One region of the Gibbsiella quercinecans genome, then DNA from elsewhere that is predicted to be linked to it. Evidence: predicted binding sites of a transcription regulator. Region 1 holds the regulator's gene; each other region holds the start of a gene.

Region 1 (9,844 bases):
GCCCTGTGTGGCCGTTTTCGGGGTTTTTACCCCGTAGTGATTGACGTTGAAACCGCAGGCTTCAACGCCAAAACCGATGCATTGCTGGAAATCGCCGCCGTCACGCTGAAAATGGACGAAAACGGCTGGCTACAGCAGGACGAAACCCTACACTTCCACGTTGAACCGTTCGAAGGCGCCAACCTGCAGCCCGAAGCACTGGCGTTTAACGGGATCGACCCAAACAATCCGCTGCGTGGCGCGGTGAGTGAATACGATGCGCTGCATGCGATTTTTAAAGCCGTGCGTAAAGGCATCAAAGATCAGGGCTGCAACCGGGCGATCATCGTGGCGCATAATGCGACCTTTGATCACAGCTTCCTGATGGCGGCGGCTGAACGCGCCGGGCTTAAGCGCAACCCGTTCCACCCGTTTGCGACCTTCGATACGGCGGCGCTCAGCGGTTTGGTGCTGGGGCAAACTGTGCTGGCCAAGGCCTGTATTGCCGCAGGCATGCCGTTTGACAGCAGCCAGGCCCACTCTGCGCTGTACGACACAGAGCAAACCGCCCTACTGTTTTGCGAATTGGTTAACCGCTGGAAGCGCCTTGGCGGCTGGCCGCTGGCCGTTGCCGAAGATTGCTAACGCGTTAAAACAAACAGGGCGGCCAATTGGCCGCCCTGTTTTTTACTGCCAACGCCATTAAGGCTGCTGGTTTTCCTGTTCTTTGTACTTCTCTGCGGTTTCTTTGATCAGTTGCTGCAACTCGCCGCGCTGGTACATTTCGATGATGATGTCACAGCCGCCAACCAATTCGCCGTCAACCCAGAGCTGGGGGAAAGTCGGCCAGTTGGCATATTTCGGCAATTCAGCGCGGATATCCGGGTTTTGCAGGATATCCACATAGGCGAAACGTTCACCACAGGCAGACAGCGCCTGGACGGCCTGCGCGGAAAAACCGCAGCTTGGCAGTTTCGGCGAGCCTTTCATGTACAACAGAATGGGATTGCCGGCAATCTGCTGTTGAATTTTTTCAATCGTCGTCATTTATTGCTTCCTCAAGCCACGTAATGGCTACAACTTACATCACATTCACTATTGTAGCGGCTGGAACCGGGGCAAGAAAACACCATCTTTAACAAGGGTATTATCCAGACGCCGCTCGTGCTGCACAGGTCACGCCATTCCGGTAGAAATATGCGCGCAGAATAACATTTTTAATCAGCCCGTTTCACTACTATATTTTTACTGCGGCCTGACGTTGTTTTTTTATACATACCAATGACACATTTTAGCCTTACCTTAGCAAATAATTTGCGTTGCCGGAAAAAGCGCCAACTGCGCGCAGCCGCATAGGGGCGCGGCCTGACGTACAAAATCAACGCACCTGCAGCGCGAAGTATGAAGGGTATTAAAGGCTATTAACTTTTTCTCACAATATGCATTATTATTTTTAGGTTCTGCTCTGTTTTATATGACGATTATCGGGAATACTGTAATCCTTTTGTGGCAAGCTTCGGGACCAAGGTTGGTAATATCAAAATGCGTTCACTGTTTACGCTCTTTGTGATGCTCTTTACTATGCTCTTCTTCAACCTGGCGCATGCTGCGCCACAGGCTCGCGTTTCTGCCGAGCAGCGAAAAAGCCACGTTAATGATGCCCGGGCTGACGATCGCAAGAAAAAGAAGCAGGACAAAGCCGGTAAAAAAGCCAAAGTGGCCGCCCCACAAAAAACAGTAAAGCATGAATTAACCCAGCACAGCGAAAAAAAGACCGCCCGCCTGCGTAAAAGCGTTAGCAAAACGCAACGCGTAACAAAAATAAAAGTCACGCCGCCGAAAAAGGGCTACAAGAAAGGCTACGGCCGGCACCGCGAAGCCGGCATCGCAACTGCCAAACTGCTTGGCGCTGAAAAACCGCTCAAACTTAGCCCCGCCCACAAAAAACGTTATCAGCATGCCAAACAAACCGCGATGGCAAAACTGTTGGATCAAATGGGGAAACCCTACCGCTGGGGGGGCGCATCGCCAATGACCGGCTTTGACTGCAGCGGCCTGATTTATTACGCCTATAAAGACGTGGTGAAGATAAAAATGCCGCGCACCGCCAATGAAATGTATCACCTGCGCGATGCCGCGCCGATCAGTCGCAGCGAGCTGGAACGCGGCGATTTAGTGTTCTTCCGCATCAATAACCGCGGCGCAGCCGATCACGTTGGTGTTTATTTGGGCAATGGCAAATTTATTCAGTCGCCACGTACCGGCGAAGAGATCCGCATCAGCCAGTTGGATAATGACTACTGGCAAAACCATTATATCGGCGCACGCCGCGTCGTTACGCCAAGCACCATCCGCTAATCCCCTCCTACGGCCGGCGCCTTAAGCCTGCCGTATTGTTATCCCGATCCTGCCGATGCTTTAATCAATCAGACAGTTAGCACACTTTAAACCTTTTTTTCACCGGCAAAGTTGTTAAGATTAATATCCACACAAAAAATATAACAACTCTCTTTTACGGCGGCGGCACCCAGTACTACGGCCACCGCCGAAGCAGTCGTTGTAAATAAAAAGGAGAAAGCAATGTCGTTTGAATTACCTGCATTACCGTATGCAAAAAACGCCCTCGAGCCGCACATTTCCGCCGAAACGCTGGAATACCACTATGGCAAGCACCATAACACCTACGTGGTTAACCTGAACAATTTGGTGAAAGGCAGCGAGTTTGAAGGGAAATCCCTGGTTGATATCATCAAAACCGCCAGCGGCGGCGTGTTCAACAACGCCGCACAGGTATGGAACCACACCTTCTATTGGCACTGCCTGTCGCCACAAGGCGGCGGTGAACCTAGCGGCGCGGTGGCTGATGCCATCAACCAATCCTTCGGCTCTTTCGCCCAGTTCAAAGAGGCATTCACCAAGTCTGCCATCGGCAACTTCGGTTCCGGCTGGACCTGGCTGGTGAAAAAAGCAGATGGTAGCCTGGCTATCGTCAACACCTCCAACGCGGCAACCCCGCTGACCGGTGACGACAAACCGCTGCTGACCGTGGATGTGTGGGAACACGCCTACTATATCGATTACCGCAATGCACGCCCCAACTACCTGGAAAACTTCTGGGCGCTGGTCAACTGGGCATTTGTGGCAGAAAACCTGGCGTAAAATGGCAGGAAAATAAATATCCTCCGGCATAGCCGGAGGTTTTTCTGATGCGCCTATAAGGCTCTGTTACCAGCCGCGCCCTAACAGGCGCATACGATCTGACATTTGCATCAGACTCCGTTACTTACGGCCCGTAAACGGGCTGCCCGGGTAAGGGATCGATAACTGCTCGCCCATTTTATCCTCTTCAAGTTGGTGCTTTATGTATTCCTGTATCTTCGCGGTGTTCTTCCCCACCGTATCTACGTAGTACCCCCGGCACCAGAACTCCCTGTTTCTGTATTTGAATTTCAGATCTCCAAACTGCTCATAAAGCATCAGACTGCTTTTCCCTTTCAGATATCCCATAAAGCCAGATACGCTCATTTTGGGCGGGATTTCCACAAGCATATGGATATGATCTGCGCAGCATTCAGCTTTCAGGATCCGTACATTTTTCCACTCACATAGCTTTCTTAAGATACTGCCTATCGCCAGACGTTTCTCTCCGTAGAACGCTTGTCTTCGGTATTTTGGCGCAAAAACTATGTGATATTTACAGTTCCATCGGGTGTGCGCTAAGCTCTTTTCGTCCCCCATTGGGACCCCCTTTTGATTTCTTGTTGAACTTTTGCAGTTGCCAGACCGCAAGATGTTTTAACAAATCAAAAGGGGTTTTAATAACTGGCTTAAAGCTGAAAGCTTTCCGGAACCCCCAGCCTAGCTGGGGGTTTTCCATAGACAAGCAAAAGGCGCAGCCAGGCTGCGCCTTTTTTATGTCAGGGGATCAGTGCATCACAGCGGTAAAGCTAAAGATAATAATCATCGCCAGCGCACACACCGTCGTAAACAGCGATAACTTCAGATCGGTATCCATCAACAAACTCCTTATCAGATTGGCTGGTTCGAGCATAAAAGCCATTATATTAATACGTCAATGATTCTCCCACAGTTTACAGATAAAATCTTGTGCTATGACAACGCCGCGACGCAGCGGGTGCCGTCGGCGGCACGCGCCGTTATTGCCGGGCCGGCAATAACCCGCCTGGCCTGGCGGCGGAACATGATTAATGTTGATTAGCCCTTTCACTTTTTCTCAAGATAGGCCAAAATTCGCAGTTCACTGCTGTGCACCGGCAAAAGAGCCCTCACTCACCAAGCGCTGACGACTTCCACATTAAAAACTCAGTTTTCGCTTTTTTGAGGAGAGTTATATGCACGCAAACGATTAACAATGCGCTTACATGCTGTAACATGCGAATCCAGGAGTCATTCTTTACATGGCAACGATAAAAGATGTGGCCAAACGCGCGGGCGTTTCCACCACCACCGTTTCCCACGTCATCAATAAAACCCGTTTCGTCGCCGAAGAAACCAAAGCGGCCGTATGGGCAGCCATCAAGGAACTGCATTATTCCCCAAGCGCCGTGGCCCGCAGCCTGAAGGTCAACCACACCAAGTCCATCGGCCTGCTGGCGACCTCCAGCGAAGCCCCCTACTTTGCCGAAGTGATCGAAGCCGTCGAAAACAGCTGTTACAGCAAAGGCTACACGCTGATTTTGTGCAACTCCCATAATAACCTGGACAAACAGCGCGCTTACCTGGCGATGCTGGCGCAAAAACGCGTCGATGGCCTGCTAGTGATGTGCTCGGAATACCCGGAGCAGCTGCTGGGCATGCTGGAAGACTACCGTAATATTCCCATGGTGGTGATGGACTGGGGCTCGGCGCGCGGCGACTTCACCGACACCATCCTGGACAACGCCTTTGAAGGCGGCTATCTGGCCGGCCGTTACCTGATCGAACGTGGGCACCGCGACATTGGCATTATCCCCGGCCAGCTTTCGCGCAACACCGGCGGTGGCCGCCACCAGGGCTTCCTGAAAGCGCTGCAGGAAGCCAATATAGAGGTGCGCGAAGAGTGGATTGTGCAAGGGGATTTCGAGCCGGAATCCGGCTACCAGGCCATGCACCAGATACTGTCGCAAAAACACCGCCCGACCGCCGTGTTTTGCGGGGGCGACATTATGGCGATGGGGGCGATCTGCGCCGCGGACGAACTTGGCCTGCGGGTGCCGCAAGACATTTCCGTCATTGGCTATGACAACGTGCGCAATGCGCGCTACTTTAGCCCGGCGTTGACGACCATTCACCAGCCGAAAGAGCGCCTGGGCGAGATGGCGTTCGCCATGTTGCTTGACCGCATTATCAGCAAGCGTGAAACATCGCAAGTGATTGAAGTGCACCCTAAGCTGGTTGAACGCCGCTCCGTGGCCGACGGCCCGTTTATCGACTACCGCCGTTAATCATACACGCCGGGGCATGCATCCCCCGGCGTATGCTCGCTAAGCCACTCTTGATTCAGCGTTTCGCTATCGCCAAGATACTCCAATAGCCAGGCCATCGCCGGCGCCAATGCCTGCTGCTGCCAGGTCAGGCAGCAAGCACTGGGCGGATAGGCCTCTTCCAGTTGCAGTTCGTGCAGTTCGCCGCTGGCGATCAATGGCCGCCCGCGGTGGGCCGGCACCATACCCATGCATAATCCACTGCGCAGGCAATCGATCGCCGATACCCAATCCGGCACCACCAGCCGCCGCTGATTATTCAACGCCCAGGTCACGCGTTTGGGCAGGTTGCGCGAGGTATCCTCCAGCATCAGCGCCGGGAATTGGCGCAGTTGATCGTCCTGCAGCGGCCCAGCGTATTGCGCCAATGGGTGATCGGGGCTGACCACGCACTGCCAGTTCATAAACCCCATATCGCGGAAACTAAAACCACCGCCCACCGGTACGGCACGGGTGGCGCCAATCGCCATATCCACCCGCCCGTCGGCCAGCGCGTCCCACACGCCGTTGAACACTTCGGGATACAGCATCAGCTCCACATCCGGAAAGTGACGATAAAAATCCAGGATCAATTGGCGGCTGCGCTGGGGTTTAACGATGATATCCAGCGCGATTTTCAACTGCCCGCGCCAACCGTTGGCCACCTGCTGGCAGCGGCGGCGCGTATCGAGCATATTTTTTATAACCACGCGTGCTTCCTGCACAAATAGCGCCCCGGCCGGGGTCAATTCAACGTCACGGTGGCGCCGTTCAAACAGCGGCACCGCCAGCCACTGCTCCAGTTGGCGCACCGTATAGCTGACCGCAGAAGGCACCCGGTGCAGCTCCTGCGCCGCGGCGCTAAAGCTGCCGGTACGCGCAACGGCATCCACCACCTCAAGTGAGTATTCAGACCACATATTTTGCCTTCAAATTTTTTCATAGCACCTTGCAAATATTAGCGTTTCACAAGCGAAGATCCAGCCGGTTAGACTGGCGCCGCTGCAAAACCTCTAGCATAAAGAACTAACGAGAGCATTAAATGCGTAATTTTGGACTACTTTTTTACCTTTCCGGCCTAAGCATGCTGGGCTACCAGGCGACGGATATGTATCTGCCGGCCTTTGGCGTCATGCAACAAGAACTGCAAATTTCCGCTGGTGCGATCAGCGCCAGCCTAAGTATTTTTTTAGCCGGTTTTGCCTTCGCTCAACTGCTGTGGGGGCCGCTGTCCGACAAACTGGGGCGCAAACCGGTGTTGTTGATCGGCCTGACGCTATTTGGCCTGGGTTGCCTGGGCATGCTGTGGGTACAAACGGCGCTGCAACTGTGGTGTCTGCGCTTTATTCAGGCTATCGGCGTGTGTTCAGCCGCGGTGAGCTGGCAGGCGCTGGTGGTGGATCGCTACCAGGGTAGCCGGGCCAACCAAATTTTCGCCACCATTATGCCGTTGGTGGCATTATCGCCGGCCCTGGCACCGTTGCTGGGCGCCTGGCTGCTAAGCCACATCGGCTGGCGGGCGATCTTCGCTGTTTTACTGGCCATTACCGTCGCATTACTGGCGCCGACCCTGGCGCTGAAGGATAAACGCCGCTTACCGCAAGCCAGCGGCGATAACGTGGCGCCAGTCGGCTTTCTGCAACTGCTGCGTTCGCCCATTTTCAGCGGCAATGTGATGGTGTTTGCCGCCTGCTCCGCCGGCTTCTTTGCCTGGTTGACCGGTTCGCCGTTTATTCTCAGCGCTATGGGCTATACGCCAAGCGACATTGGCTTAAGCTATATGCCCCAGACTCTGGCTTTCTTAGTGGGGGGATATGGTTGCCGCAGCGCGCTCAAACGCCTGAACGGCAATGCGCTGTTGCCATGGCTGCTGATAGCCTATGGCGTGAGTATGATCGCGTTGTATCTGGTGGCAACCCTCACGCAGCCTACGTTGACCAGCCTGCTGGTGCCCTTCTGCCTGATGGCACTGGTGAACGGGGCCACTTACCCGATCGTGGTTGCCAACGCGCTGATGCCTTTCCCAACCGGCACCGGTAAAGCGGCTGCGTTGCAAAACACACTGCAGTTGGGGCTGTGCTTCATTGCCAGCATGCTGGTTTCAGCCTTTATTGCAAACCCACTGATTGCCACCGTGACGGTGATGGCTTCAACCGTGTTGCTGGCGATGCTCGGTTATTTTATCCAGCGCGATAAGCCGCAGCCAGGCGAGCGTGCCACCGGCGCTAGCGCCGACGCTTTTTCATAATTAACATTATTAATAATCACTATTAATAATCACTCGATAATACTTTTGCCAGGTGCGATTTACAGTTGAGTAACCGCCCTGGCGCGCCTATACTTTATTGCGAATAAGTTCGCTATCCCCCAAATAATTCAAGTTGCAGGATAAAAGCGCCAACGCGAGCTTAAACAGCGCGGGCGCAGAAGGGGTGAGTCACGTTGTTTTGCGGTGAAAAATTCGTCGGGAACGCAGGGTCCGCCAGCGGCTGGCCGGCGGTGAGAGACTGCCTCTCTCGCATTCATCTCTCGGCGTTTCAAAGCCACCCCCCCCGCCAACCTGAAGTATGAAGGGCATAACGCTATTGCATAACTTTTATTATTAGCAGTTACTGCGCTCGCGTATTGCGTCACAGTTTTTTAAGATGAGTGTCCCCTGCGCCCACTTGCGCCGGGCGTCTCCTTAAAGTTTTCCTCTGCTCATGTCGGATATCAGACGCCGCGGTTTTTTCCGTAGGTTTACGTATGTGCCCGCAAAATTGGCTAAGCTATTTCAAGCGGGCCATAAGTCAGAAGAAAGGTAATGGAGAAGCTATGAGTTCATCGTGTATAGAAGATCTGAGCATCCAGGATAACCAATGGTATCGTATCGCCCATGAAATGCTCAGCATGGCCGGTATTGCAATAAATGGCTCACGACCTTTCGATATCAAGGTTAAAAACCCTGATTTTTTTAAACGTGTCCTCCAGGAAGGTTCCCTCGGCCTGGGGGAAAGCTACATGGACGGCTGGTGGGAATGCGAACGGTTGGATGTCTTCTTCCAGCGCGTCATCAATGCCGGTTTGGAAAGGAAACTCCCCCACCACCTGAAAGACACGCTGCGTATCGCCACTGCGCGTCTGGTTAACCTGCAATCGAAAAAGCGCGCCTGGATCGTCGGGAAAGAACATTACGATCTGGGTAACGATCTTTTCACCCTGATGCTCGATCCCTACATGCAGTATTCCTGTGCGTACTGGAAAGATGCCAAAACCCTGGAACAGGCTCAGGAAGCCAAACTGCAGTTGATCTGTGAAAAACTGCAACTTCAGCCTGGAATGCGCCTGCTGGATATCGGCTGTGGCTGGGGCGGGCTTTCCGCCTATGCCGCTAAAAATTTTGGCGTTTCCGTGGTCGGCGTGACCATCTCCGCCGAGCAACAGAAGCTGGCGCAGGCGCGCTGTGCCGGGCTGGACGTGAAAATTCTGCTGCAGGACTACCGCGATCTGCAGCAACAGTTTGATCGTATCGTTTCCGTCGGCATGTTCGAACACGTTGGCCCGAAAAACTACCGCACCTATTTCAACGTGGTTGAGCGCAACTTAAAGCCCGATGGTTTATTCCTGCTGCACACCATTGGCTCAAACCGCACCGATATGAATGTCGATCCCTGGATCAACAAATATATTTTCCCGAACGGCTGCCTTCCTTCGGTTACGCAAATCGCGCATGCTAGTGAAGGGCATTTTGTGATGGAAGATTGGCATAATATTGGCGCGGATTACGATCGCACGCTTATGGCTTGGTATGAACGCTTCCAACAAGCATGGCCGCAGTTGGCCGCACGTTATTCCGAGCGTTTAGAACGGATGTTCAGTTATTATTTGAACGCCTGTGCCGGTGCGTTCCGCGCCCGCGATATTCAGCTGTGGCAGGTGGTGTTCAGCCCGAAAGGCGTTGCCGGCGGCATTCGCGTTGCCCGCTAACCCAGGCGCCTGCGCATAACCCTTGCTCCCTTCCGCCCCCGGACAGGGAGCGGGTTAGCGAATACGCCAGCACGCACAATCCCATTGCTGGCGATAATTACCATTACAGCTTGGCAACCACCTCTTCTACTACCGCCACCGCATTCCGGCTGGCAAGCACCCGCTCAACGGTATCCACCACCGCCTGCGTTTGCGGATCAATTTCGATATTCACCCGGTCGCCCAGACGTTTTTTACCCAGGGTGGTGCGCTCAAGGGTTTCAGGAATCAAGTGCACGCAAAAACGGTTATTAATCACTTCGCCAATCGTCAGGCTAATACCGTCAATGCCGATAAAACCTTTGTGCAATACATATTTCATCAGCGTAGCGTCAGGGATCTGGAACCAAATCTGGCGGTTATTTTCCGAAGTATGGATTTTAGCGATTTCCGCCGTG
Region 2 (9,844 bases), 1.4 Mb from region 1:
GGCAGCGCACCGCAGTTGATGGCGATAAAGGCCTTGCCTGCGCGCGGGCTGGCGCCGTGGATTGCCTGGGCCAGCACCTCTTTGCCGGTGCCGCTTTGGCCATTGATCAACACGCTGACGTCAGACTGCGCCACCATTTTTGCCTGCTCCAGCAGGCGCAGCATAATCGGGCTGCGGGTGATGATATCCTCACGCCAGCTTTCATCGCCGGCCGGCGCGGCAAGCGCCAGCGCCTCGTCAATCGCCTTGTACAACGCATCACGATCCACCGGCTTGGTGAGGAAACTGAACACCCCTTTTTGGGTGGCGGCGACCGCATCCGGGATCGAACCGTGAGCGGTCAGGATGATCACCGGCATCCCCGGCTGGTGCTTCTGGATTTCCGCAAACAGCGCCATGCCGTCCATTTCATCCATCCGCAAATCGCTTATCACCAGATCGATCTGCTCACGCGCCAGCAGGCGCAGGGCCTCCTGGCCACTTTCGGCGGTGGTGACGTGAAAACCTTCACTGCTCAGGCGCATGCCCAGCAGCTTCAGCAGGCTTGGATCGTCGTCCACCAACAACAGGTTGGCCGGTTTACGTGCGGTCATTGCGCGTCAGACTCCTTGTTGTCAGGCAGCGGCGTCTCGCTATCTTCAGGCTCTACCGGCAGCGCCGTGCCCTTCTCCGGCATAGATTCCGGCGCCGCTTTTTTGGCTGGGGCGCTGCCCTTGCCGCTGTTATCCGGCCGGGTGGCGTTTTCCGGAATGTCGCCCTGCAACTGTTTGCGTGAAGAAAGCCGCCGCTCAATATCGGTCAGGTTTTCCAGCTTGCGCGACGTTTCCTGCAGTTGCGTTTGCAGGCCAAGTTGGCTTTGGCGCAGCGCATCAATCTGGCTGTCGCTGCTTTCCTGCAAACGCTGATAGCGGGCTTTTTCATCGGCCAGCGCTATCTGCAATGCCTGCTGCTGGCTCCAGATCTGCAGCAACGGGCGCAGCGCATTCGGGAACTCAAGGCTGTAGCTGTTCACGCGCTCGGCCTGTTGGCGGCGCTCTGCCACCACGGGCTGTGCGGCGCCAAGCAGGATACCTTGCTTGAAGGCGCCGTCCCAGTGGCCATTTTCCACGGTTTTCGCCAGCGTTCGCGCCTGATTGGCGCTCAGGCTTTCCGCACATTCCATGGCGCGCAGCCAGTAAAGCGAATTCTCAAGCGTTTCCTGTTCATCGAGCTGCCACAGCGTGCCGCAGGCGGCAAGGCGAAAGTCCACCACTTTGCTGTCAGGGATGGTTTCTTGTTGTTGCAGGGCCAGGCTGCCGCTAACGGCGCGCTCAGCGCAACCCGCCAACAGGAAAGGCGCTAAAAAAAGCATGCCCCAGAAAGAAAGAGGATGTTTGTTGAGCAACGCTCCCTGCGTTGCACATTCACGCGTTATGCGACGTGGGCGTTTAAGCCATGTAGACATTTTTTATTCATTCTCGGCGGTTAATGGCAATTCAATACGGAAGCAGACGTCAGCGCCATCTACGCTGACCAACTGCAACTCTCCACGCATGCGGCGGATACAGTCCCGGGCAATGCTCAACCCCAGCCCACTTCCTTTTACCGCCCCTTTCCGCTGGTGACTCCCCTGGAAAAAAGGCTCAAAAATCATGGCTTGTTCGGACTCGGGAATCGGCGTACCGGTATTGGCGACATCGATCTGCACGCGTTGCCCAACCCGGCGGCTACGGATCCAAATGTTACCGGATTCCTTGCCGTAGTGCACCGCATTGGAATAGAGATTATCCAGCACACGCATTAATAGCGTAGGCTCTGCCCAGCAAATTTCCGCCTCGAGTTCCACATCGGTTGCGATCAGTTTGGCGCGCGCGGGCAAACTGTGGGCGGCGACCACCGCCTCGACCAGTGCAGCCAGCGCGACCTTTTCATGTTCCGCCGGCCCATCGGCCATTTTGCGGTTATAGTCCAGCAGTTGTTCGATCAGGCGTTGCAGATGGCGGCTACTCTGATCGAGGATCGCCACCACTTCTTTTTGATCCGGCGTCAGCGAGCCGACCACTTCATCCGCCAGCAGCTCCGTGCCCTCGCGCATGCTGGCCAATGGCGTTTTCAATTCATGCGATATATGGCGCAAAAACTCATGGCGTTGTGATTCCAGCCACGCCAGGCGCTCACTCAACCAGATAATGCGCTGCGCCAGGGAACGCAGTTCACGCGGCCCCTTGAAGGTTGCGGTGGTGCCCAACGCTCGCCCTTCGCCAAGGCGGTTGATCATGCGTTCTACCGCCTTGACCGGGCCGATGATCATCCGGGTGAACAAGCCCACCAGCAGCACGCTGACCAGAAACAGCAGCAGCGCCTGCCAGCCAAAGAACTGGCCACGCTCGGCGATTGCCCGTTGCAACTGCTGGCCGCGGGAAAATACCACCGTGCGCGTTGCCTGAACCATTTCGGCGTTTGAGCGGGAGAAAGATTCCAGCAATTCAGAGGTATCGGCGTCGGGGCCGCTATTGTGGCATTTTATCGCCGCCAGTTGCGTCAGCAGGCCGCGCAACGTTTGATAATAGCGCTCATCCGGCAGCACCGGCGCATGGGCATCTAACATTTGTGAATACTGCTTGCGCTGATTTTGGTAAAGCCGCGCCAGCGTTGGATCCACCAGCACGCAGTATTGGCGGTAGCTGCGCTCCATTTCCAGCGCCACGCTGGTCATCGCTTCACTGCGGCGCGCATCGACCAACGTGGTGCGGTTAATGTCCGCCGCCTGCGCACTCAGGTGATCCAGGCTCTGGTAGGCCTGATACGCCAAAACCAGTAATGGCAGCAATACCAGCAGGAAGGCCATCAATACCAGTTGGCGCAGCGAGCGCGGGGATATACGCCATTTTTTCAATGAAATCATCTCATGGTTTCTCTTCTGCTGTGATGCTAACCGAGTCGCCGGTAAGAAAAAAGCCCAGGTGGGAAGAATCCACTGATCCACGGCGCCCCGCCAGAATCAGCGTTAAAAAAGCACCGATTTACCTACCTTGCAGCGGTATTTGGCGCCAAAACAGCGTCGGCAGAACAGAATAGAGACGGCGGTGAGGGACGGCGTTATAGAGCGGATGAAAGCAGAGAAGTGCGGGGCAACGCAGTGCCCCGCAGCAGGAATGCGTGGATGCTGTGTTTCGCCCCAGGCCGATATCACCACAAGTGACATCGTTATTGCTGCGCCAGGCAGCCAGGGCGGAGAGCATCCGGTTTTGATGAATGCTTCACCAAAACTCAATACAGGCGGTGCCTCACTCCACGTGTCGCCCGATGCTTGATAAAGCGCTTGCGCGGCTGTTATCGGTTTGGTTGGACGATAGGCACCATTTCTTTGGCATCATTCTGGGCTTATGAGGTATGTTGCCGATCTATGCCGGACCATCATAAAAAGTTGAATGAGCAACTGGTGGGTATAATGCACGTGGCGTGCCAAACTTGCAAAATAAAAAATAACCAATTGAAAATAATAAGTTTTATTTTACAGCACAGATAATTCATCGGGGAATACCCGGCAAATGGCGTACGATAATTCGCTATACCGTCGCCAAAACCCGACATCCAAATACGGAAAATATAAACAGCATGAAAATCAATGGATTGCATGTCACCTTTTAGCGACAAGCAAAATCAGGTTTGTCGCTAAAAACCGACAATGGCGGATATCAGGCATAACAATGCGGGTGGTCAACAAAACACGTTGGCCGCAGCAGCGGCCAACGTTACACAGGCTGATACTCGTCATACTTCAAGTTGGCTACGCCAGCACGCCCCGGTCGCAGAATGCTCTCTGCTCCCAGGCACTCACTGACGCGCCGCCCCGGCGCATGGTGAGAATGATTTACCTCAGCGCGATCACCCTAATTGCTTACGCGCATTGCGGAACATACGCATCCATGGGCTATCTTCACCCCATGAATCCGGGTGCCATGAGTTGCTGACCGTACGGAACACACGTTCCGGGTGCGGCATCATCACGGTAGCGCGGCCGTTGGCGCTGGTCACCGCCGTGATCCCATTCGGCGAACCATTCGGGTTAGCTGGGTAAGTTTCGGTTACCTGGCCGGCATTATCAACAAACCGCAACGCCACCAGGCTGCTGCTTTCCAGCGCCGCCAGGTGCGCGGCATCACGCACTTCCACATGGCCTTCGCCGTGGGAAACCGCAATCGGCATCCGGGAACCGGCCATACCGTCCATAAACAGCGATGGGCTTGCCGCCACTTCCACCAGGCTGAAACGCGCCTCAAAGCGCTCTGACAGGTTGCGAACAAAGCGCGGCCAGTGCTCTGCACCCGGGATCAGTTCGCGCAGGTTAGACATCATCTGGCAACCGTTACACACCCCTAATGCCAAGGTCTGCGGGCGGTGGAAGAAGGTTTCGAATTCATCGCGTACGCGCGCATTGAACAGGATAGACTTCGCCCAGCCCTCCCCGGCCCCCAGCACGTCACCGTAAGAGAACCCACCGCAGGCCACCAGCGTGTGGAAATCTTCCAGGCCGATACGCCCGGCCAGCAGATCGCTCATGTGCACATCCACCGCATCGAAGCCGGCGCGGTGGAACGCCGCAGCCATTTCCACGTGCGAGTTGACGCCCTGCTCACGCAGCACGGCGACCTTCGGCCGCGCGCCGGTGGCGATATAAGGCGCGGCGACGTCTTCTTCCGGTGCGAAGGTTAGCTTCACGTTCAGGCCCGGATCGTTGTCGTCCTGCTTGGCCTGATGTTCCTGATCGGCGCACTCTGGGTTGTCACGCAGGCGCTGCATCTGCCAGGTGGTCTCTGCCCACCAGGTGCGCAGATGGGTACGGCTTTCGCTGTACACCGGCTTGCCGCCCTGGGTGATAACAAAGCGATCGCCCGCTTGCACGCGGCCAATCGGGTGTACGTTATCCACCAGGCCATGCTGAGCAAACACCTGTTGCACCGCCGCGCGCTGTTCAGCCGTAACCTGGATCACTGCGCCCAGTTCTTCATTGAACAATGCCGCCAGCGCATCGCTGCCCAGCGCCTGAATATCCACTTCCACGCCGCAGTGGCCGGCAAAGGCCATTTCCACCAGTGTGACCAGCAGGCCGCCGTCGGCGCGATCGTGATAGGCCAGCAGTGCGCCGTCGGCCACCAACTGCTGCATGGCATTAAAGAAGTCCGCCAGTTGTTCGGCGCTGCGCACATCGGCCGGTTTGTCACCCAGTTGGCGATAAACCTGCGCCAGCGCCGTTGCCCCCAGTGCGTTGTGGCCGTTGCCCAGATCGATCAGCAGCAGTTCGGTGTCGCCTTTATCCGTACGCAGCTGCGGCGTCACGGTGCGGCGCACGTCTTCCACGCGGGCGAACGCGGTGATCACCAACGACAGCGGCGAAATCATCTCGCGTTGTTCGTTGCCTTCCTGCCAGCGGGTTTTCATCGACATGGAGTCTTTGCCCACCGGAATGGTAATGCCAAGCGCCGGGCAGAGTTCTTCGCCCACCGCCTTCACGGCATCATACAGGCCGGCGTCTTCGCCCGGGTGGCCGGCTGCGGCCATCCAGTTGGCGGAAAGTTTCACGCGCTTCAGCGAGCCGATATCCGTCGCCGCCAGGTTGGTCAACGCTTCGCCCACCGCCAGGCGGCCGGAAGCGGCAAAATCCAACAGCGCCACCGGCGCACGTTCGCCGATCGACATCGCCTCGCCGTAATAGCTGTCCAGGCTGGCGGTGGTCACCGCGCAATCGGCCACCGGCACCTGCCAGGGGCCGACCATCTGATCGCGCGCCACCATGCCGGTTACGGTACGGTCGCCGATGGTGATCAGGAAGGTTTTCTCGGCCACGGCCGGCAAATGCAACACGCGTTTTACCGCATCGGCGAGGGTGATGCCGGCACGATCGATCGCTTCGCCGGGCGCCGGCAAGCGCGTCACATCGCGGGTCATCTTCGGCGTTTTGCCCAACAGCACGTCCAGCGGCATATCGATAGGCTTATTGCCAAAGTGGCGATCGCTCAACGACAGGTGCTGTTCTTCGGTGGCTTCGCCAATCACCGCATACGGCGCGCGCTCACGGCGGCAGATTTCGTCGAACTGCGCCATCTGCTCCGGTGCTACCGCCATTACGTAACGCTCCTGAGATTCGTTACACCACACTTCCAGCGGGCTCATGCCCGGCTCATCGTTAAGGATATCGCGCAGCTCAAAGCGGCCACCGCGGCCGCCGTCGCTCACCAGCTCCGGCATGGCGTTCGAAAGGCCGCCGGCGCCCACATCGTGGATAAACAGAATCGGGTTCGCCTGCCCCAGTTGCCAGCAGCGGTCGATCACTTCCTGGCAGCGGCGCTCCATTTCCGGGTTGTCGCGCTGCACCGAAGCAAAGTCCAGATCGGCGTCAGACTGGCCGGAAGCCATAGAAGAAGCCGCGCCGCCGCCCAGCCCGATGTTCATCGCCGGGCCGCCCAGCACCACCAGCTTGGCGCCAACGGTGATTTCCCCTTTCTGCACGTGTTCGGCACGAATGTTGCCGATACCGCCGGCCAGCATGATCGGTTTATGGTAACCGCGCAGCTCAACGCCGTTGTGGCTGTTGACCTGTTCTTCATAGGTGCGGAAGTAGCCCACCAGCGCCGGACGGCCGAATTCGTTGTTAAACGCTGCGCCGCCCAGCGGGCCGTCGGTCATGATATCAAGCGCGGTCACAATGCGTGCCGGCTTGCCGAAATCCTGCTCCCACGGCTGTTCAAACCCCGGAATGCGCAGGTTGGAAACCGAGAATCCCACCAAGCCCGCTTTAGGCTTGGCGCCACGCCCGGTAGCACCTTCATCGCGGATCTCACCGCCGGAGCCGGTTGCCGCGCCTGGCCACGGCGAGATCGCCGTTGGGTGGTTGTGGGTTTCCACCTTCATCAGGATATGCGCATCTTCCTGATGGTAATCATATTTGCCGTTTTCCGGCGCAGCGAAGAAACGCCCAACCGATGAGCCTTCCATCACCGCGGCGTTGTCCTTATAGGCAGACAGCACGTAGTCGGGGGTTTTCTCGAAGGTGTTCTTGATCATTTTGAACAGCGATTTGGGCTGCTGTTCGCCGTCGATGATCCAATCGGCATTGAAAATTTTGTGGCGACAGTGCTCGGAGTTGGCCTGCGCGAACATATACAGTTCGATGTCGGTCGGGTTGCGCCCCAGGCCGGTAAAGGCCTGCAGCAGATAGTCGATTTCATCCTGCGCCAACGCCAGCCCCAGCCGGATGTTGGCCTGCTCCAGCGCCGCATGCCCTTCACCCAACACGTCCACCGTCTGGTACGGCGCCGGTTGATGATGGGAAAACAGTTGCTCGGCCTGCTGCAAATCGCTGAATACGGTTTCCATCATGCGATCGTGCAGCAGCGCCGCCAGTTGCTGCCACTGAGCCGGCGCCAACTGCGGCGCAGTGACGTAAAACGCCAGGCCGCGCTCCAGGTGCACAACCTGCGCCAGGCCGCAGTTACGGGCAATATCGGTCGCTTTGGAAGACCACGGCGAAATGGTGCCGGGGCGCGGGGTCACCAGCAGCAGCCGCCCTTCAGGGGCGTGTTCGGCGAGAGAGGGGCCGTATTTGAGCAGGCGCTGCAGTTTGGCGTGCTCTTCAGCGCTTAGCGGCGCGCTGACATCGGCAAAGTGAACGTATTCGGCGTAAATATCACTAACCGGAAGTTGAGCGTCCTGAAAGCGGGACAGCAGTTTAGTAATACGAAAGGCCGACAAAGCGGGCGAACCACGCAGTATTTCCATAATCAAAGTTCTCTCGTCTTCGAAGCAACTGACTTCAGCACTTCATTGGGCGCAACAGGGGGAAAACGCGCGCCATTATAGAGAATCAACGCCGCAGACGAAACCGTTTGCGCGGTGATAATTAATAAAAGCGCACCGGCCCGGCAAATTGTCATAACGTGTCAATAAAGTTGCACACTGGCGTTTTGTTGCGCAAAATGCCCCGACACTGTTGATTTAACCATAACAAATTTGCGGTAAAAAACCAGCGGTGTTTATGTGTCACCAGCGGATAACTTTTTGAAACGTATAAAAATAAATTACATACTGATCGGTATTGTCGCCTTGCTCCTGGCGCTTGCCTTATGGCCCAATATTGCCTGGCGCAGTGGGCAAGGTGGGCAACTTGATGCCATCAAATCCCGTGGGGAACTACGGATTAGCACGTTAAATTCACCGGTCACCTACTTCTCGACCCCGCAAGGGCCGGGAGGGCTTGACTACGAGCTGGCAAAACGCTTTGCCGATTACCTCGGCGTGAAGCTGGTGGTGCAGGCGCGCCAGAACATCAACGACCTGTTTGACGATCTGGACGACGGCGATGCCGATCTGTTGGCCGCCGGGCTGATCTACAACCAGGAGCGCATCAGCCGTGCGCGCACCGGCCCGGCTTATTACTCTGTTTCCCAGCAGTTGGTCTATCGCCTGGGCACGCCGCGGCCGAAAAGCTTTGCCGATATCAAAGGCCGGCTGGGGGTTGCTTCCGGCTCGGCGCATGCCAGCACGCTGAAACAGCTCAAGCAGGCCGCCTTCCCGGCGCTCAGTTGGGAAGCCGCCAGCGACCAAACCTCAAAAGAGTTGCTCGAACAGGTTGCCGACAACAAGCTGGATTACACCGTGGGCGATTCGGTGACGATCGCCCTGCTGCAGCGCATCCACCCACAGTTGGCGGTGGCGTTCGACGTTACCGACGAAGAGCCCGTCACCTGGTATTTCAAACGCGCGAATGACGACAGCCTGTACGCTGCGATGCTCGATTTCTATAGCAAGATGGTGGAAGACGGCACGCTGGCAAAGCTGGAAGAAAAATACCTTGGCCACGTTGGCAGCTTTGATTATGTCGATACCAAGACGTTCCTCTCAGCGATCGATACCGTGTTGCCGAACTTCCGCACGCTGTTTGAACACTATGCCAACGAGATCGATTGGAAGTTGCTGGCGGCGATCGCCTATCAGGAATCACACTGGAACCCGCAGGCCACCTCCCCTACCGGCGTGCGCGGTCTGATGATGCTGACACGCGCCACGGCCGATGGGCTGGGGGTTAATAATCGCCTGGATCCGGAAGAAAGCATCCAGGGCGGCGCGCTCTACCTGCGGCGCCTGATGGACAAGGTGCCGGACAGCGTGCCGGAAGATGAGCGCATCTGGTTTGCTTTGGCTGCCTATAACATGGGCTGGGGCCATATGCTGGATGCCCGCAAGCTGACAAAAATGCAAAAAGGCAACCCGGACAGTTGGGTGGATGTAAAACAACGCCTGCCGATGCTCAGCCAAAAACGCTACTACCCGCATCTGACCTACGGCTACGCGCGCGGGCGCGAGGCTTACTCTTACGTAGAGAATATCCGCCGCTATCACGTCAGCCTGGTAGGGTATCTGGTGGAAAAAGAAAAGAAGGCGGCAACGCAGAAGTATAGCTACCCGGCCGTTGCGCCGGAGCTGGCGCTCAATCAGCAGCGGTGAGCCGCATGGCCCACGCTTATTGCTCGCCTTTATCCGCGCGGCGCGCCAGCTTTAAGGCCTTTTGCTGCTCACGGCGCTGGCGGAAGAACGCGCTCAGCATCCCTGCACAGTCATCGGCTAACACACCGGCGGTAATGGCCAATTGGTGATTCATGCCTGGGTGGCGCAGGATATCCAGCAACGAACCGGCCGCGCCGGTTTTCATATCTGCCGCGCCGTAAACCAGGCGGCCGATGCGGCTGTGGATCATCGCGCCGGCGCACATGACACAGGGCTCTAACGTCACGTACAGCGTAGCGTTCAGCAAACGGTAGTTTTGCAACACCGCCCCGCCTTGGCGCAGCGCCATAATTTCCGCATG
Region 3 (9,844 bases), 2.5 Mb from region 1:
GGTATTCGCAGTTTGCATCGGTTTGGTAAGCCGGGGTGGCCCCCTAGCCGAAACAGTGCTCTACCCCCGAAGATGAGTTCACGAGGCGCTACCTAAATAGCTTTCGGGGAGAACCAGCTATCTCCCGGTTTGATTGGCCTTTCACCCCCAGCCACAAGTCATCCGCTAATTTTTCAACATTAGTCGGTTCGGTCCTCCAGTTAGTGTTACCCAACCTTCAACCTGCCCATGGCTAGATCACCGGGTTTCGGGTCTATACCTTGCAACTTGACGCCCAGTTAAGACTCGGTTTCCCTACGGCTCCCCTATGCGGTTAACCTTGCTACAAAATATAAGTCGCTGACCCATTATACAAAAGGTACGCAGTCACCCTGATAAATCAAGGCTCCCACTGCTTGTACGTACACGGTTTCAGGTTCTATTTCACTCCCCTCGCCGGGGTTCTTTTCGCCTTTCCCTCACGGTACTGGTTCACTATCGGTCAGTCAGGAGTATTTAGCCTTGGAGGATGGTCCCCCCATATTCAGACAGGATAACACGTGTCCCGCCCTACTCATCGAACTCACAATCCATGCCTTTTGGTGTACGGGGCTATCACCCTTTGCTGCGCGACTTTCCAGACGCTTCCACTAAGACACAAACTGATTCAGGTTCTGGGCTCTTCCCCGTTCGCTCGCCGCTACTGGGGGAATCTCGGTTGATTTCTTTTCCTCGGGGTACTTAGATGTTTCAGTTCCCCCGGTTCGCCTTGCATGGCTATGGATTCACCATGCAATAGTGTGTCGAAACACACTGGGTTTCCCCATTCGGGTATCGCCGGTTGTTACGCTTCATATCAGCTTACCGACGCTTATCGCAGATTAGCACGCCCTTCATCGCCTCTGACTGCCTAGGCATCCACCGTGTACGCTTAGTCACTTAACCTCACAACCCGAAGATGTTTCCATCATCGGCTGTGCGCTTTTGAGAGACTCGTGAATAATCTTCCGATTATTCATCATTTCAATTTTCAGCTTGTTCCAGATTGTTAAAGAGCAATATCTTAAACACGACTCGTTAAAGTCATCTTTAAGATATTCGTGATAATGTCTTTCACGCATTATCGGAATGGCGTCCCCAAGGGGATTCGAACCCCTGTTACAGCCGTGAAAGGGCAGTGTCCTAGGCCTCTAGACGATGGGGACACGGAAATTGCTTAGCAAATCACTGATTTGCTATTTCCGTGTAAAGGCGCGAATTTGCTGGCAAATTCAAGCGGCCGATGTGTTAACGACTCATCAGCCCGTCCGCCTTTCAACGAAAGGGTTTTCTTGCTCATTATTTTTCATCAGACAATCTGTGTGGACACTGCACATTTCAATATCGTTCGGTAAGGAGGTGATCCAACCGCAGGTTCCCCTACGGTTACCTTGTTACGACTTCACCCCAGTCATGAATCACAAAGTGGTAAGCGCCCTCCCGAAGGTTAAGCTACCTACTTCTTTTGCAACCCACTCCCATGGTGTGACGGGCGGTGTGTACAAGGCCCGGGAACGTATTCACCGTAGCATTCTGATCTACGATTACTAGCGATTCCGACTTCATGGAGTCGAGTTGCAGACTCCAATCCGGACTACGACATACTTTATGAGGTCCGCTTGCTCTCGCGAGATCGCTTCTCTTTGTATATGCCATTGTAGCACGTGTGTAGCCCTACTCGTAAGGGCCATGATGACTTGACGTCATCCCCACCTTCCTCCAGTTTATCACTGGCAGTCTCCTTTGAGTTCCCGGCCGAACCGCTGGCAACAAAGGATAAGGGTTGCGCTCGTTGCGGGACTTAACCCAACATTTCACAACACGAGCTGACGACAGCCATGCAGCACCTGTCTCACGGTTCCCGAAGGCACCAAGCCATCTCTGGCTAGTTCCGTGGATGTCAAGAGTAGGTAAGGTTCTTCGCGTTGCATCGAATTAAACCACATGCTCCACCGCTTGTGCGGGCCCCCGTCAATTCATTTGAGTTTTAACCTTGCGGCCGTACTCCCCAGGCGGTCGATTTAACGCGTTAGCTCCGGAAGCCACGGCTCAAGGCCACAACCTCCAAATCGACATCGTTTACAGCGTGGACTACCAGGGTATCTAATCCTGTTTGCTCCCCACGCTTTCGCACCTGAGCGTCAGTCTTCGTCCAGGGGGCCGCCTTCGCCACCGGTATTCCTCCAGATCTCTACGCATTTCACCGCTACACCTGGAATTCTACCCCCCTCTACGAGACTCTAGCCTGCCAGTTTCAAATGCAGTTCCCAGGTTAAGCCCGGGGATTTCACATCTGACTTAACAGACCGCCTGCGTGCGCTTTACGCCCAGTAATTCCGATTAACGCTTGCACCCTCCGTATTACCGCGGCTGCTGGCACGGAGTTAGCCGGTGCTTCTTCTGCGAGTAACGTCAATCGCTGCAGTTATTAACTACAACGCCTTCCTCCTCGCTGAAAGTGCTTTACAACCCGAAGGCCTTCTTCACACACGCGGCATGGCTGCATCAGGCTTGCGCCCATTGTGCAATATTCCCCACTGCTGCCTCCCGTAGGAGTCTGGACCGTGTCTCAGTTCCAGTGTGGCTGGTCATCCTCTCAGACCAGCTAGGGATCGTCGCCTAGGTGAGCCATTACCCCACCTACTAGCTAATCCCATCTGGGCACATCCGATGGTGTGAGGCCCGAAGGTCCCCCACTTTGGTCTTGCGACGTTATGCGGTATTAGCTACCGTTTCCAGTAGTTATCCCCCTCCATCGGGCAGTTTCCCAGACATTACTCACCCGTCCGCCGCTCGCCGGCGAGGAAGCAAGCTTCCTCCCGCTGCCGCTCGACTTGCATGTGTTAGGCCTGCCGCCAGCGTTCAATCTGAGCCATGATCAAACTCTTCAATTAAAAGCTTGATTTGCTAAGTTAATAGCGTGCTCGAAGATTTACTGCATGAATTTTACTTCAGTTAGTCACTCTTCAAGACTTGATATTTTTTTGCACCCAAAGGTGCTGGATATCGTCTTGTGAGTGCCCACACAGATTGTCTGATAAATTGTTAAAGAGCAATGAGTTACGAGACTTGGCTCGTTCACTCGAGGTGGCGTATATTACGCTTTCCTCTTTCAGAGTCAACCCCAAATTTCAGGATTTTCTCTTTTCTTCCCGGCCGCTTCGTGAAGTGAATCACTTGCGCCGTGTCGATGGAGGCGCATTATAGGGCGTCCCACGCAGGCCGCAACAGGTTTTTTCAACAAAAGTGCGCGTTTGCTGCATTCCACAGCAAAAGCCCGCCTTATACCTTGTTTTGCACAAACTTATCCACAGAGCCCCGCAGGGCTGAAAATTTACGAGCGCCGCGCAAACGTTTTCGCTACAATTCTCCGCAGCGACAAACTCCCCTTTATTCCAGGGGCGTTACCTGAATCAGTGCCGAATACCGTTAAATACGAGGAAAATTCCGCCCCTTACGCTGTTCAGAGTAAGGAATACCGGTAAAGATTCAGGTAACTCTCTTTATATCGTGATGCAAAAGCCAAGGGATAAAACCATGCAACAACCTCGTCCAATACGCCGGGCTCTGCTCAGCGTTTCTGACAAAACCGGTATCGTTGAATTCGCAGAAGCACTCTCTCAACGTGGTGTGGAGCTGCTCTCGACCGGGGGCACCGCGCGCCTGCTGGCAGATGCCGGCCTGCCGGTTACCGAAGTTTCCGATTACACCGGCTTCCCGGAAATGATGGATGGACGTGTAAAAACCCTGCATCCCAAAGTGCACGGCGGTATTCTTGGCCGCCGCGGCCAAGATGATGCGATCATGGCACAGCACGCCATCAAGCCGATCGATATCGTGGTGGTAAACCTGTATCCGTTTGCCCAAACCGTCGCCCGCCCAGACTGCTCGCTGGCAGATGCGGTTGAAAACATCGATATCGGCGGCCCCACCATGGTGCGCTCCGCCGCCAAAAACCATAAAGACGTCGCCATTGTGGTCAAGAGCAGCGACTACGCCGCCATCATTACCGAGATGGACAACAACAACGGCTCGCTGCTATTGCCAACCCGTTTTGATCTGGCCATCAAAGCATTCGAGCACACCGCCGCCTACGACAGCATGATCGCCAACTACTTCGGCGCGCTGGTGCCAGCCTATCATGGCGATACCGAGCAGCCCGCCGGCCGCTTCCCGCGCACCCTGAACCTGAACTACATCAAGAAACAGGATATGCGCTACGGTGAAAACGGCCATCAACAAGCCGCCTTCTATATAGAAGACAACCTGCAGGAAGCTTCCGTCGCCACCGCCCAGCAGTTGCAGGGCAAAGCGCTGTCTTATAACAACATCGCCGACACCGACGCCGCGCTGGAATGCGTGAAAGAGTTCGCCGAGCCGGCCTGTGTGATTGTCAAACATGCCAACCCCTGCGGCGTAGCGATTAGCGAAGATATTCTGGGTGCCTACGAACGGGCCTACAAAACCGACCCGACGTCGGCATTCGGCGGCATCATCGCCTTCAACCGTGAACTGGATGCCGCCACCGCGCAGGCCATCATCAGCCGCCAGTTCGTTGAAGTGATCATCGCCCCAACCATTAATGAGGAAGCCCGCTCGCTGCTGGCCGCCAAGCAGAACGTGCGCGTCCTGGCCTGCGGCCAATGGCAACAGCGCGTGCCCGGCCTGGATTTCAAACGCGTCAATGGCGGCCTCTTGGTACAAGAGCGTGATTTAGGTATGGTCGCCGCGGGCGATCTGCGCGTGGTGACCAAGCGCCAGCCCACCGAGCAGGAGCTGCGCGACGCGCTGTTCTGCTGGAAAGTGGCCAAGTTCGTTAAATCCAACGCGATCGTCTATGCTCGCGACAATATGACCATCGGCATCGGCGCCGGCCAGATGAGCCGCGTTTATTCCGCGAAGATCGCCGGCATTAAAGCCGCAGATGAAGGTTTGGAAGTCAAAGGTTCCGCCATGGCGTCCGATGCCTTCTTCCCATTCCGCGACGGTATTGATGCGGCAGCCGCGGTGGGCATCACCTGCGTGATCCAACCCGGCGGCTCAATCCGCGATAACGAAGTGATCGCGGCCGCCGACGAACACGGCATTGCGATGATCTTCACCGATATGCGCCACTTCCGCCACTAATCCTTTTTGCCGCGTGCGCCCCGGCGCACGCTGATCATGGAGCACCTGATGAACATCCTTATTATTGGCAACGGCGGGCGCGAACACGCGCTGGCCTGGAAAGCCGCTCAATCGCCGCTGGCAGATAACGTGTATGTCGCACCGGGCAATGCCGGTACGGCGCTGGAACCTAATTTGACCAATGTGGCTATCTCTGCAACCGATATCCCGGCGCTGCTTGAGTTCGCCCGCAACAACGATGTCGGCCTGACCATCGTCGGCCCGGAAGCCCCGCTGGTGATTGGCGTGGTCGATGCCTTCCAGGCCGCCGGCCTGACCATTTTCGGCCCAACGCAGGCGGCTGCCCAGCTCGAAGGCTCAAAAGCCTTCACCAAAGACTTCCTGGCGCGCCACCACATCCCCACCGCCGAATACCAAAACTTTACCGAGGTTGAACCGGCCCTGGCCTATGTGCGTAGCAAAGGCGCGCCTATCGTCATCAAGGCCGATGGCCTGGCGGCAGGTAAAGGCGTGATTGTTGCCATGACGCTGCAGGAAGCGGAAGACGCCATTCAGGATATGCTGGCCGGCAACGCTTTCGGCGACGCCGGCCACCGTATCGTGGTGGAAGAGTTCCTCGACGGCGAAGAAGCCAGCTTTATCGTTATGGTCGATGGCGAAAACGTGGTGCCGATGGCCACCAGCCAGGATCACAAACGCGTTGGCGATGGCGATACCGGGCCAAACACCGGCGGCATGGGCGCTTATTCCCCGGCGCCGGTGGTGACCGATGAAATCCACCAGCGGGTGATGGACCAGGTGATTTGGCCAACGGTGCGCGGCATGGCGGCGGAAGGCAATACCTACGTCGGCTTCCTGTATGCCGGGCTCATGATCTCCGCCGACGGCCAGCCGAAAGTAATCGAGTTTAACTGCCGCTTCGGCGATCCGGAAACCCAACCGATCATGCTGCGGATGCGTTCCGATCTGGTTGCGCTGTGCCTGGCCGGCGCACAGGGCAAACTGGGCGATAAAACCTCGGAGTGGGACGAACGCCCATCCCTTGGCGTGGTGCTGGCCGCCGGCGGCTATCCGGGCGACTATCAGGTCGGTGATGAGATCCACGGCCTGCCGCAGCAGGAAAGCCGCGACGGCAAAGTGTTTCATGCCGGCACGCGCCTGGAAGGCGATAAAGTGCTCACCAACGGCGGGCGCGTGTTGTGCGTAACGGCATTAGGCGCAACGGTGGCGCAAGCGCAAAAAAACGCCTATCAATTAGCGGCTGATATTCAGTGGCAAGGCAGCTTCTGCCGCAAAGACATCGGCTATCGGGCGATAGCGCGCGGTAAGTGATTCAGGGCTTAGCCCTTGCTGCTCAGGCTCTGCATTGCAGGGCCTTTTTTATAACGTGTCTTTCGTCGGCGCCCAGCGGCAAAAATCGTCGTTGGCCACCAGCAGCAGTTGGCGCCCTTCCGGTGCCTCCAACCAAGCCAGGCTCAGCGATTGGCCACTGCGTTCGCGCCGCGCAATCCAGTCCAGCGCCTGCTCATCAAACCCCGGCCTTAGCTGTTGGCCACTGCAGGTCTGCACCATGCCGCCGTGCCAATGGCCCTGTAATAGCCGCACATTCCCGGCACGCAGTGCATCGCTCACTTCCTGCATACGCCGCGCCTGGTATTGATACAGCGCGATATCGTCGCTGGAAAGCTGCTCACGCCGCTCAGCCAGTTGGCGCTGCATAAAGCTCACCGTGCCGTCTTCGGCAAAGCGCACCTGCAGGTTATCTTGCCCTTGCACCGGCCCACTGCGTCTAATCTGGCGTAAGGTGCCGTTTTGGTATTCATAGAGGGTGGTGACCGTGCCGGCCCCACGATAAGGGCTATACACACTCATCAGCACCAGTGGGCGCTGCTGATCGTCATCCTTGCGCCACAGGCGCATGACGCCCTGATCGGCAACATAGCCGCTGGCGGTAAACGCCGGAGGTGCGGAATGGAAACTGCAGCCAGCCAGGCTGCTGGCAACCGCCGCGGCTAACAGCCAGCGCCGGATAAACAAAAGGGGCGTCATCGCCCCCCAGTCTAAGCTTTTCACAGCACGCGGTAATTATTTAACTGCGTCTTTCAGCGCTTTACCAGAAACGAATGCTGGTACGTTAGCCGCTGCGATTTTGATTTCTTTACCAGTCTGTGGGTTGCGGCCAGTGCGCTCTGCACGATGGTTTACTTTGAAAGTACCGAAACCAACCAATTGTACTGCATCACCTTCTTTCAGAGACTCAGTAATGGCAGCCAGGGTAGATTCCAGAGCTTGTTTGGCTTGAGCTTTGGAAAGGTCCGCCTTGTCTGCGATTACATCAATCAGTTGAGTCTTGTTCATAAGTTATCCTTACAGTGTGTTTATCGTTTGCAAAGCATCGAGTGCGACGGATATGCCGATTGACAGCACTCTCCTGCATACACGCACCGATAGCCACTTTTTTACGCCCCCCAAATGTAGACCAGACAGGGTGCGGATGTGAAGCCTTAAGGCATGACAAATCAGGCGTTAAATCACGTTTTATTGCCTCAGTGCGCTAAATTTATCCCAATATTGCTTACGCCAGCCTCACGAAGGTCGGATCGCAGGCCTTTAATCAGCTCGAGATCGCGTTCTTCACAGGCGGCCAACAATCGGAATATTTCCCACTGAATATCCCATTCTTCCTCAATGGCCGGCAAAATTTTCAACTCGTCGTCGGTCATTTCTTTCCCCGCCTGGGTCATTTCCAGCATCGCTACCGTGCGGATTGACGTTTCGCTGATGGCAACGGAGTGCACCAGCGTCTCGCCGCTCAGGCGCGAGTGGATCAGTTCACCTAACGCGATACACGCGTCGATAGCGGGGTAAACACCATAAATATCGTAATCTTCGGCCGCTGGGATCGCATCTTCCAACTTCTCGAGCTGGCTGTCAAAATTGACCTTGGCGTCTTTCACCACCAGCGTTTCCCATGCCAGATCCAGTATGCGGCGGTAAACCGCCGGATCGCCGAACCCGGTTTGCAGGCAAAACACCTGATAATTGGGATACATACGCTCGCACAGACAGGCCATAAAGGTCAAATGTTGCCAGCTTTCAAGCTTTTCCAAACGTAAATGAATGGGGTTACGGAGCATTGTTTCTTCTCTTACGTATGATATGCGGCGCAGTGTAACCTAATTCGCGCATGGCGGCACCTCTGGATGCGCCGCCAGCCAACGCTGGAACGCCGGGCGGCGCGAGGCGATGGCATCGGCCCAGCGCGTCGGCTCCGGTAAGCGGTAACCAGCCATGCAACGCTGCACCCAGGCCAGCGCACTGTCGGCGCTCACCCGGTGGCCGGTGGCGACAAACAGCGGGTTGCAACGCAGCTTGCTGCGCCATACCCAGCCAATCTGCTCGCCTTTATCCATCAACGGCGCTTGCGCGCCCGCCGCGTCGCCCAGCGGCTCAAATTTCCCACACAGGCGCTTTTTCGCCACGCCGATGGTCGGCACATTGATCAGCAGGCCAAAATGGCTGGCGACGCCCAAGCGGCGCGGGTGCGAAATCCCGTGGCCGTCGACAAACACCAGATCCGGCTTCTGCTGCAGTTTATCCCAGGCGGCCAACAGCGCGGGGCATTCGCGGAAAGACAGAAAACCGGGAATATAGGGCATCGTCGTGCTAATGCGCGCGAGCTGATACTCAACCAACTCCAGGGAAGGATAGCGCAGAATGGCGATGGCGGCGCGCGTTACCGCGCCTTCTTGCTCAAACCCCACGTCCGCGCCGGCAATCAACGCCGGCGGATCCGCCAGGAAATCATCATGGCGGATCACGCTGGCCGCGCGTTGCAGTTGCTCAGCGCGCAATGGCGCGATGTCGAACAGGGCCACACTCTGCTCGCCCGCCTCAGCGGTGGTATTGCGCCGAAAACGCATGGACGGCCTCCACAAAAGCGCCGGCGTGTTCCGGCGGCACATCCTGGTGGATGCCGTGGCCCAGGTTGAACACATGCCCCTCGCCGTGGCCAAAATCGGCCAGGATGGTTTCCACTTCCTGTGCAATACGCGGCGGCGGCGCATACAGAATGGAAGGATCCATATTGCCCTGCAGCGCCACTTTATCGCCTACGCGCCGGCGCGCTTCGCCAATGTCGGTGCTCCAGTCCAGCCCCAGCGCATCACAGCCGGTGGCGGCCATCGCTTCCAGCCACTGCCCGCCGCCCTTGGTGAACAGGGTGACGGGCACACGGCGGCCTTCGTTTTCACGCAGCAGGCCATCGACGATCTTGTGCATATAGTGCAGCGAGAACTCACGGTAGTCCCTGCCCGTCAGCACCCCGCCCCAGGTATCAAACAGCATTACCGCCTGGGCGCCGGCCTTGATTTGCGCATTCAGATACAGGATCACGCTGTCGGCCACCTTATCCAGCAGCAGGTGCAGGGCCTGCGGATCGGCATACATCATTTTTTTGAGCTTGGTGAAGGCTTTGCTGCTGCCGCCTTCCACCATGTAGGTGGCCAGCGTCCATGGGCTACCGGAAAAACCGATCAGCGGCACTTCGCCTTGCAGTTCCCGGCGGATGGTGCGCACCGCGTTCATCACATAGCCCAGTTCGATCTCCGGATCGAACACCGGGAGCTTGTCCACATCGGCCCGGCAGGCGATCGGGTGGGTAAAACGCGGGCCTTCGCCGGCTTCAAAATACAGCCCC

Evidence for each region. Region 1 encodes PurR, which represses purine synthesis genes. Its sites were predicted from a motif close to CANGCAAACGTTTGCNTG; they were not measured.
Region 2: the regulator PurR is predicted to act here: its motif matches at 7,855-7,872, upstream of purL (phosphoribosylformylglycinamidine synthase).
Region 3: the regulator PurR is predicted to act here: its motif matches at 3,363-3,380, upstream of purH (bifunctional phosphoribosylaminoimidazolecarboxamide formyltransferase/IMP cyclohydrolase).

Annotation. Positions count from the first base shown of each region.
Region 1 covers NZ_CP014136.1:5,233,287-5,243,130, reverse strand. The annotation lists gene rnt (ribonuclease T) at 1-624, shown strand, start outside; gene ACN28Q_RS23810 (Grx4 family monothiol glutaredoxin) at 682-1,026, opposite strand; gene ACN28Q_RS23805 (C40 family peptidase) at 1,522-2,337, shown strand; gene sodB (superoxide dismutase [Fe]) at 2,560-3,138, shown strand; gene tnpA (IS200/IS605 family transposase) at 3,259-3,717, opposite strand; gene cydH (cytochrome bd-I oxidase subunit CydH) at 3,905-3,994, opposite strand; gene purR (HTH-type transcriptional repressor PurR) at 4,398-5,423, shown strand; gene punR (DNA-binding transcriptional activator PunR) at 5,420-6,361, opposite strand; gene punC (purine nucleoside transporter PunC) at 6,484-7,689, shown strand; gene cfa (cyclopropane fatty acyl phospholipid synthase) at 8,256-9,407, shown strand; gene ACN28Q_RS23765 (riboflavin synthase subunit alpha) at 9,511-9,844, opposite strand, start outside.
Region 2 covers NZ_CP014136.1:3,876,253-3,886,096, reverse strand. The annotation lists gene glrR (two-component system response regulator GlrR) at 1-593, opposite strand, end outside; gene qseG (two-component system QseEF-associated lipoprotein QseG) at 590-1,444, opposite strand; gene ACN28Q_RS17895 (sensor histidine kinase) at 1,448-2,884, opposite strand; gene purL (phosphoribosylformylglycinamidine synthase) at 3,868-7,758, opposite strand; gene mltF (membrane-bound lytic murein transglycosylase MltF) at 8,038-9,483, shown strand; gene tadA (tRNA adenosine(34) deaminase TadA) at 9,500-9,844, opposite strand, start outside.
Region 3 covers NZ_CP014136.1:2,202,756-2,212,599, forward strand. The annotation lists rRNA gene ACN28Q_RS10210 (23S ribosomal RNA) at 1-924, opposite strand, end outside; tRNA gene ACN28Q_RS10215 (tRNA-Glu) at 1,109-1,184, opposite strand; rRNA gene ACN28Q_RS10220 (16S ribosomal RNA) at 1,371-2,912, opposite strand; gene purH (bifunctional phosphoribosylaminoimidazolecarboxamide formyltransferase/IMP cyclohydrolase) at 3,556-5,145, shown strand; gene purD (phosphoribosylamine--glycine ligase) at 5,194-6,477, shown strand; gene ACN28Q_RS10235 (DUF1481 domain-containing protein) at 6,526-7,194, opposite strand; gene hupA (nucleoid-associated protein HU-alpha) at 7,231-7,503, opposite strand; gene ACN28Q_RS10245 (YjaG family protein) at 7,692-8,282, opposite strand; gene nfi (deoxyribonuclease V) at 8,322-9,068, opposite strand; gene hemE (uroporphyrinogen decarboxylase) at 9,040-9,844, opposite strand, start outside.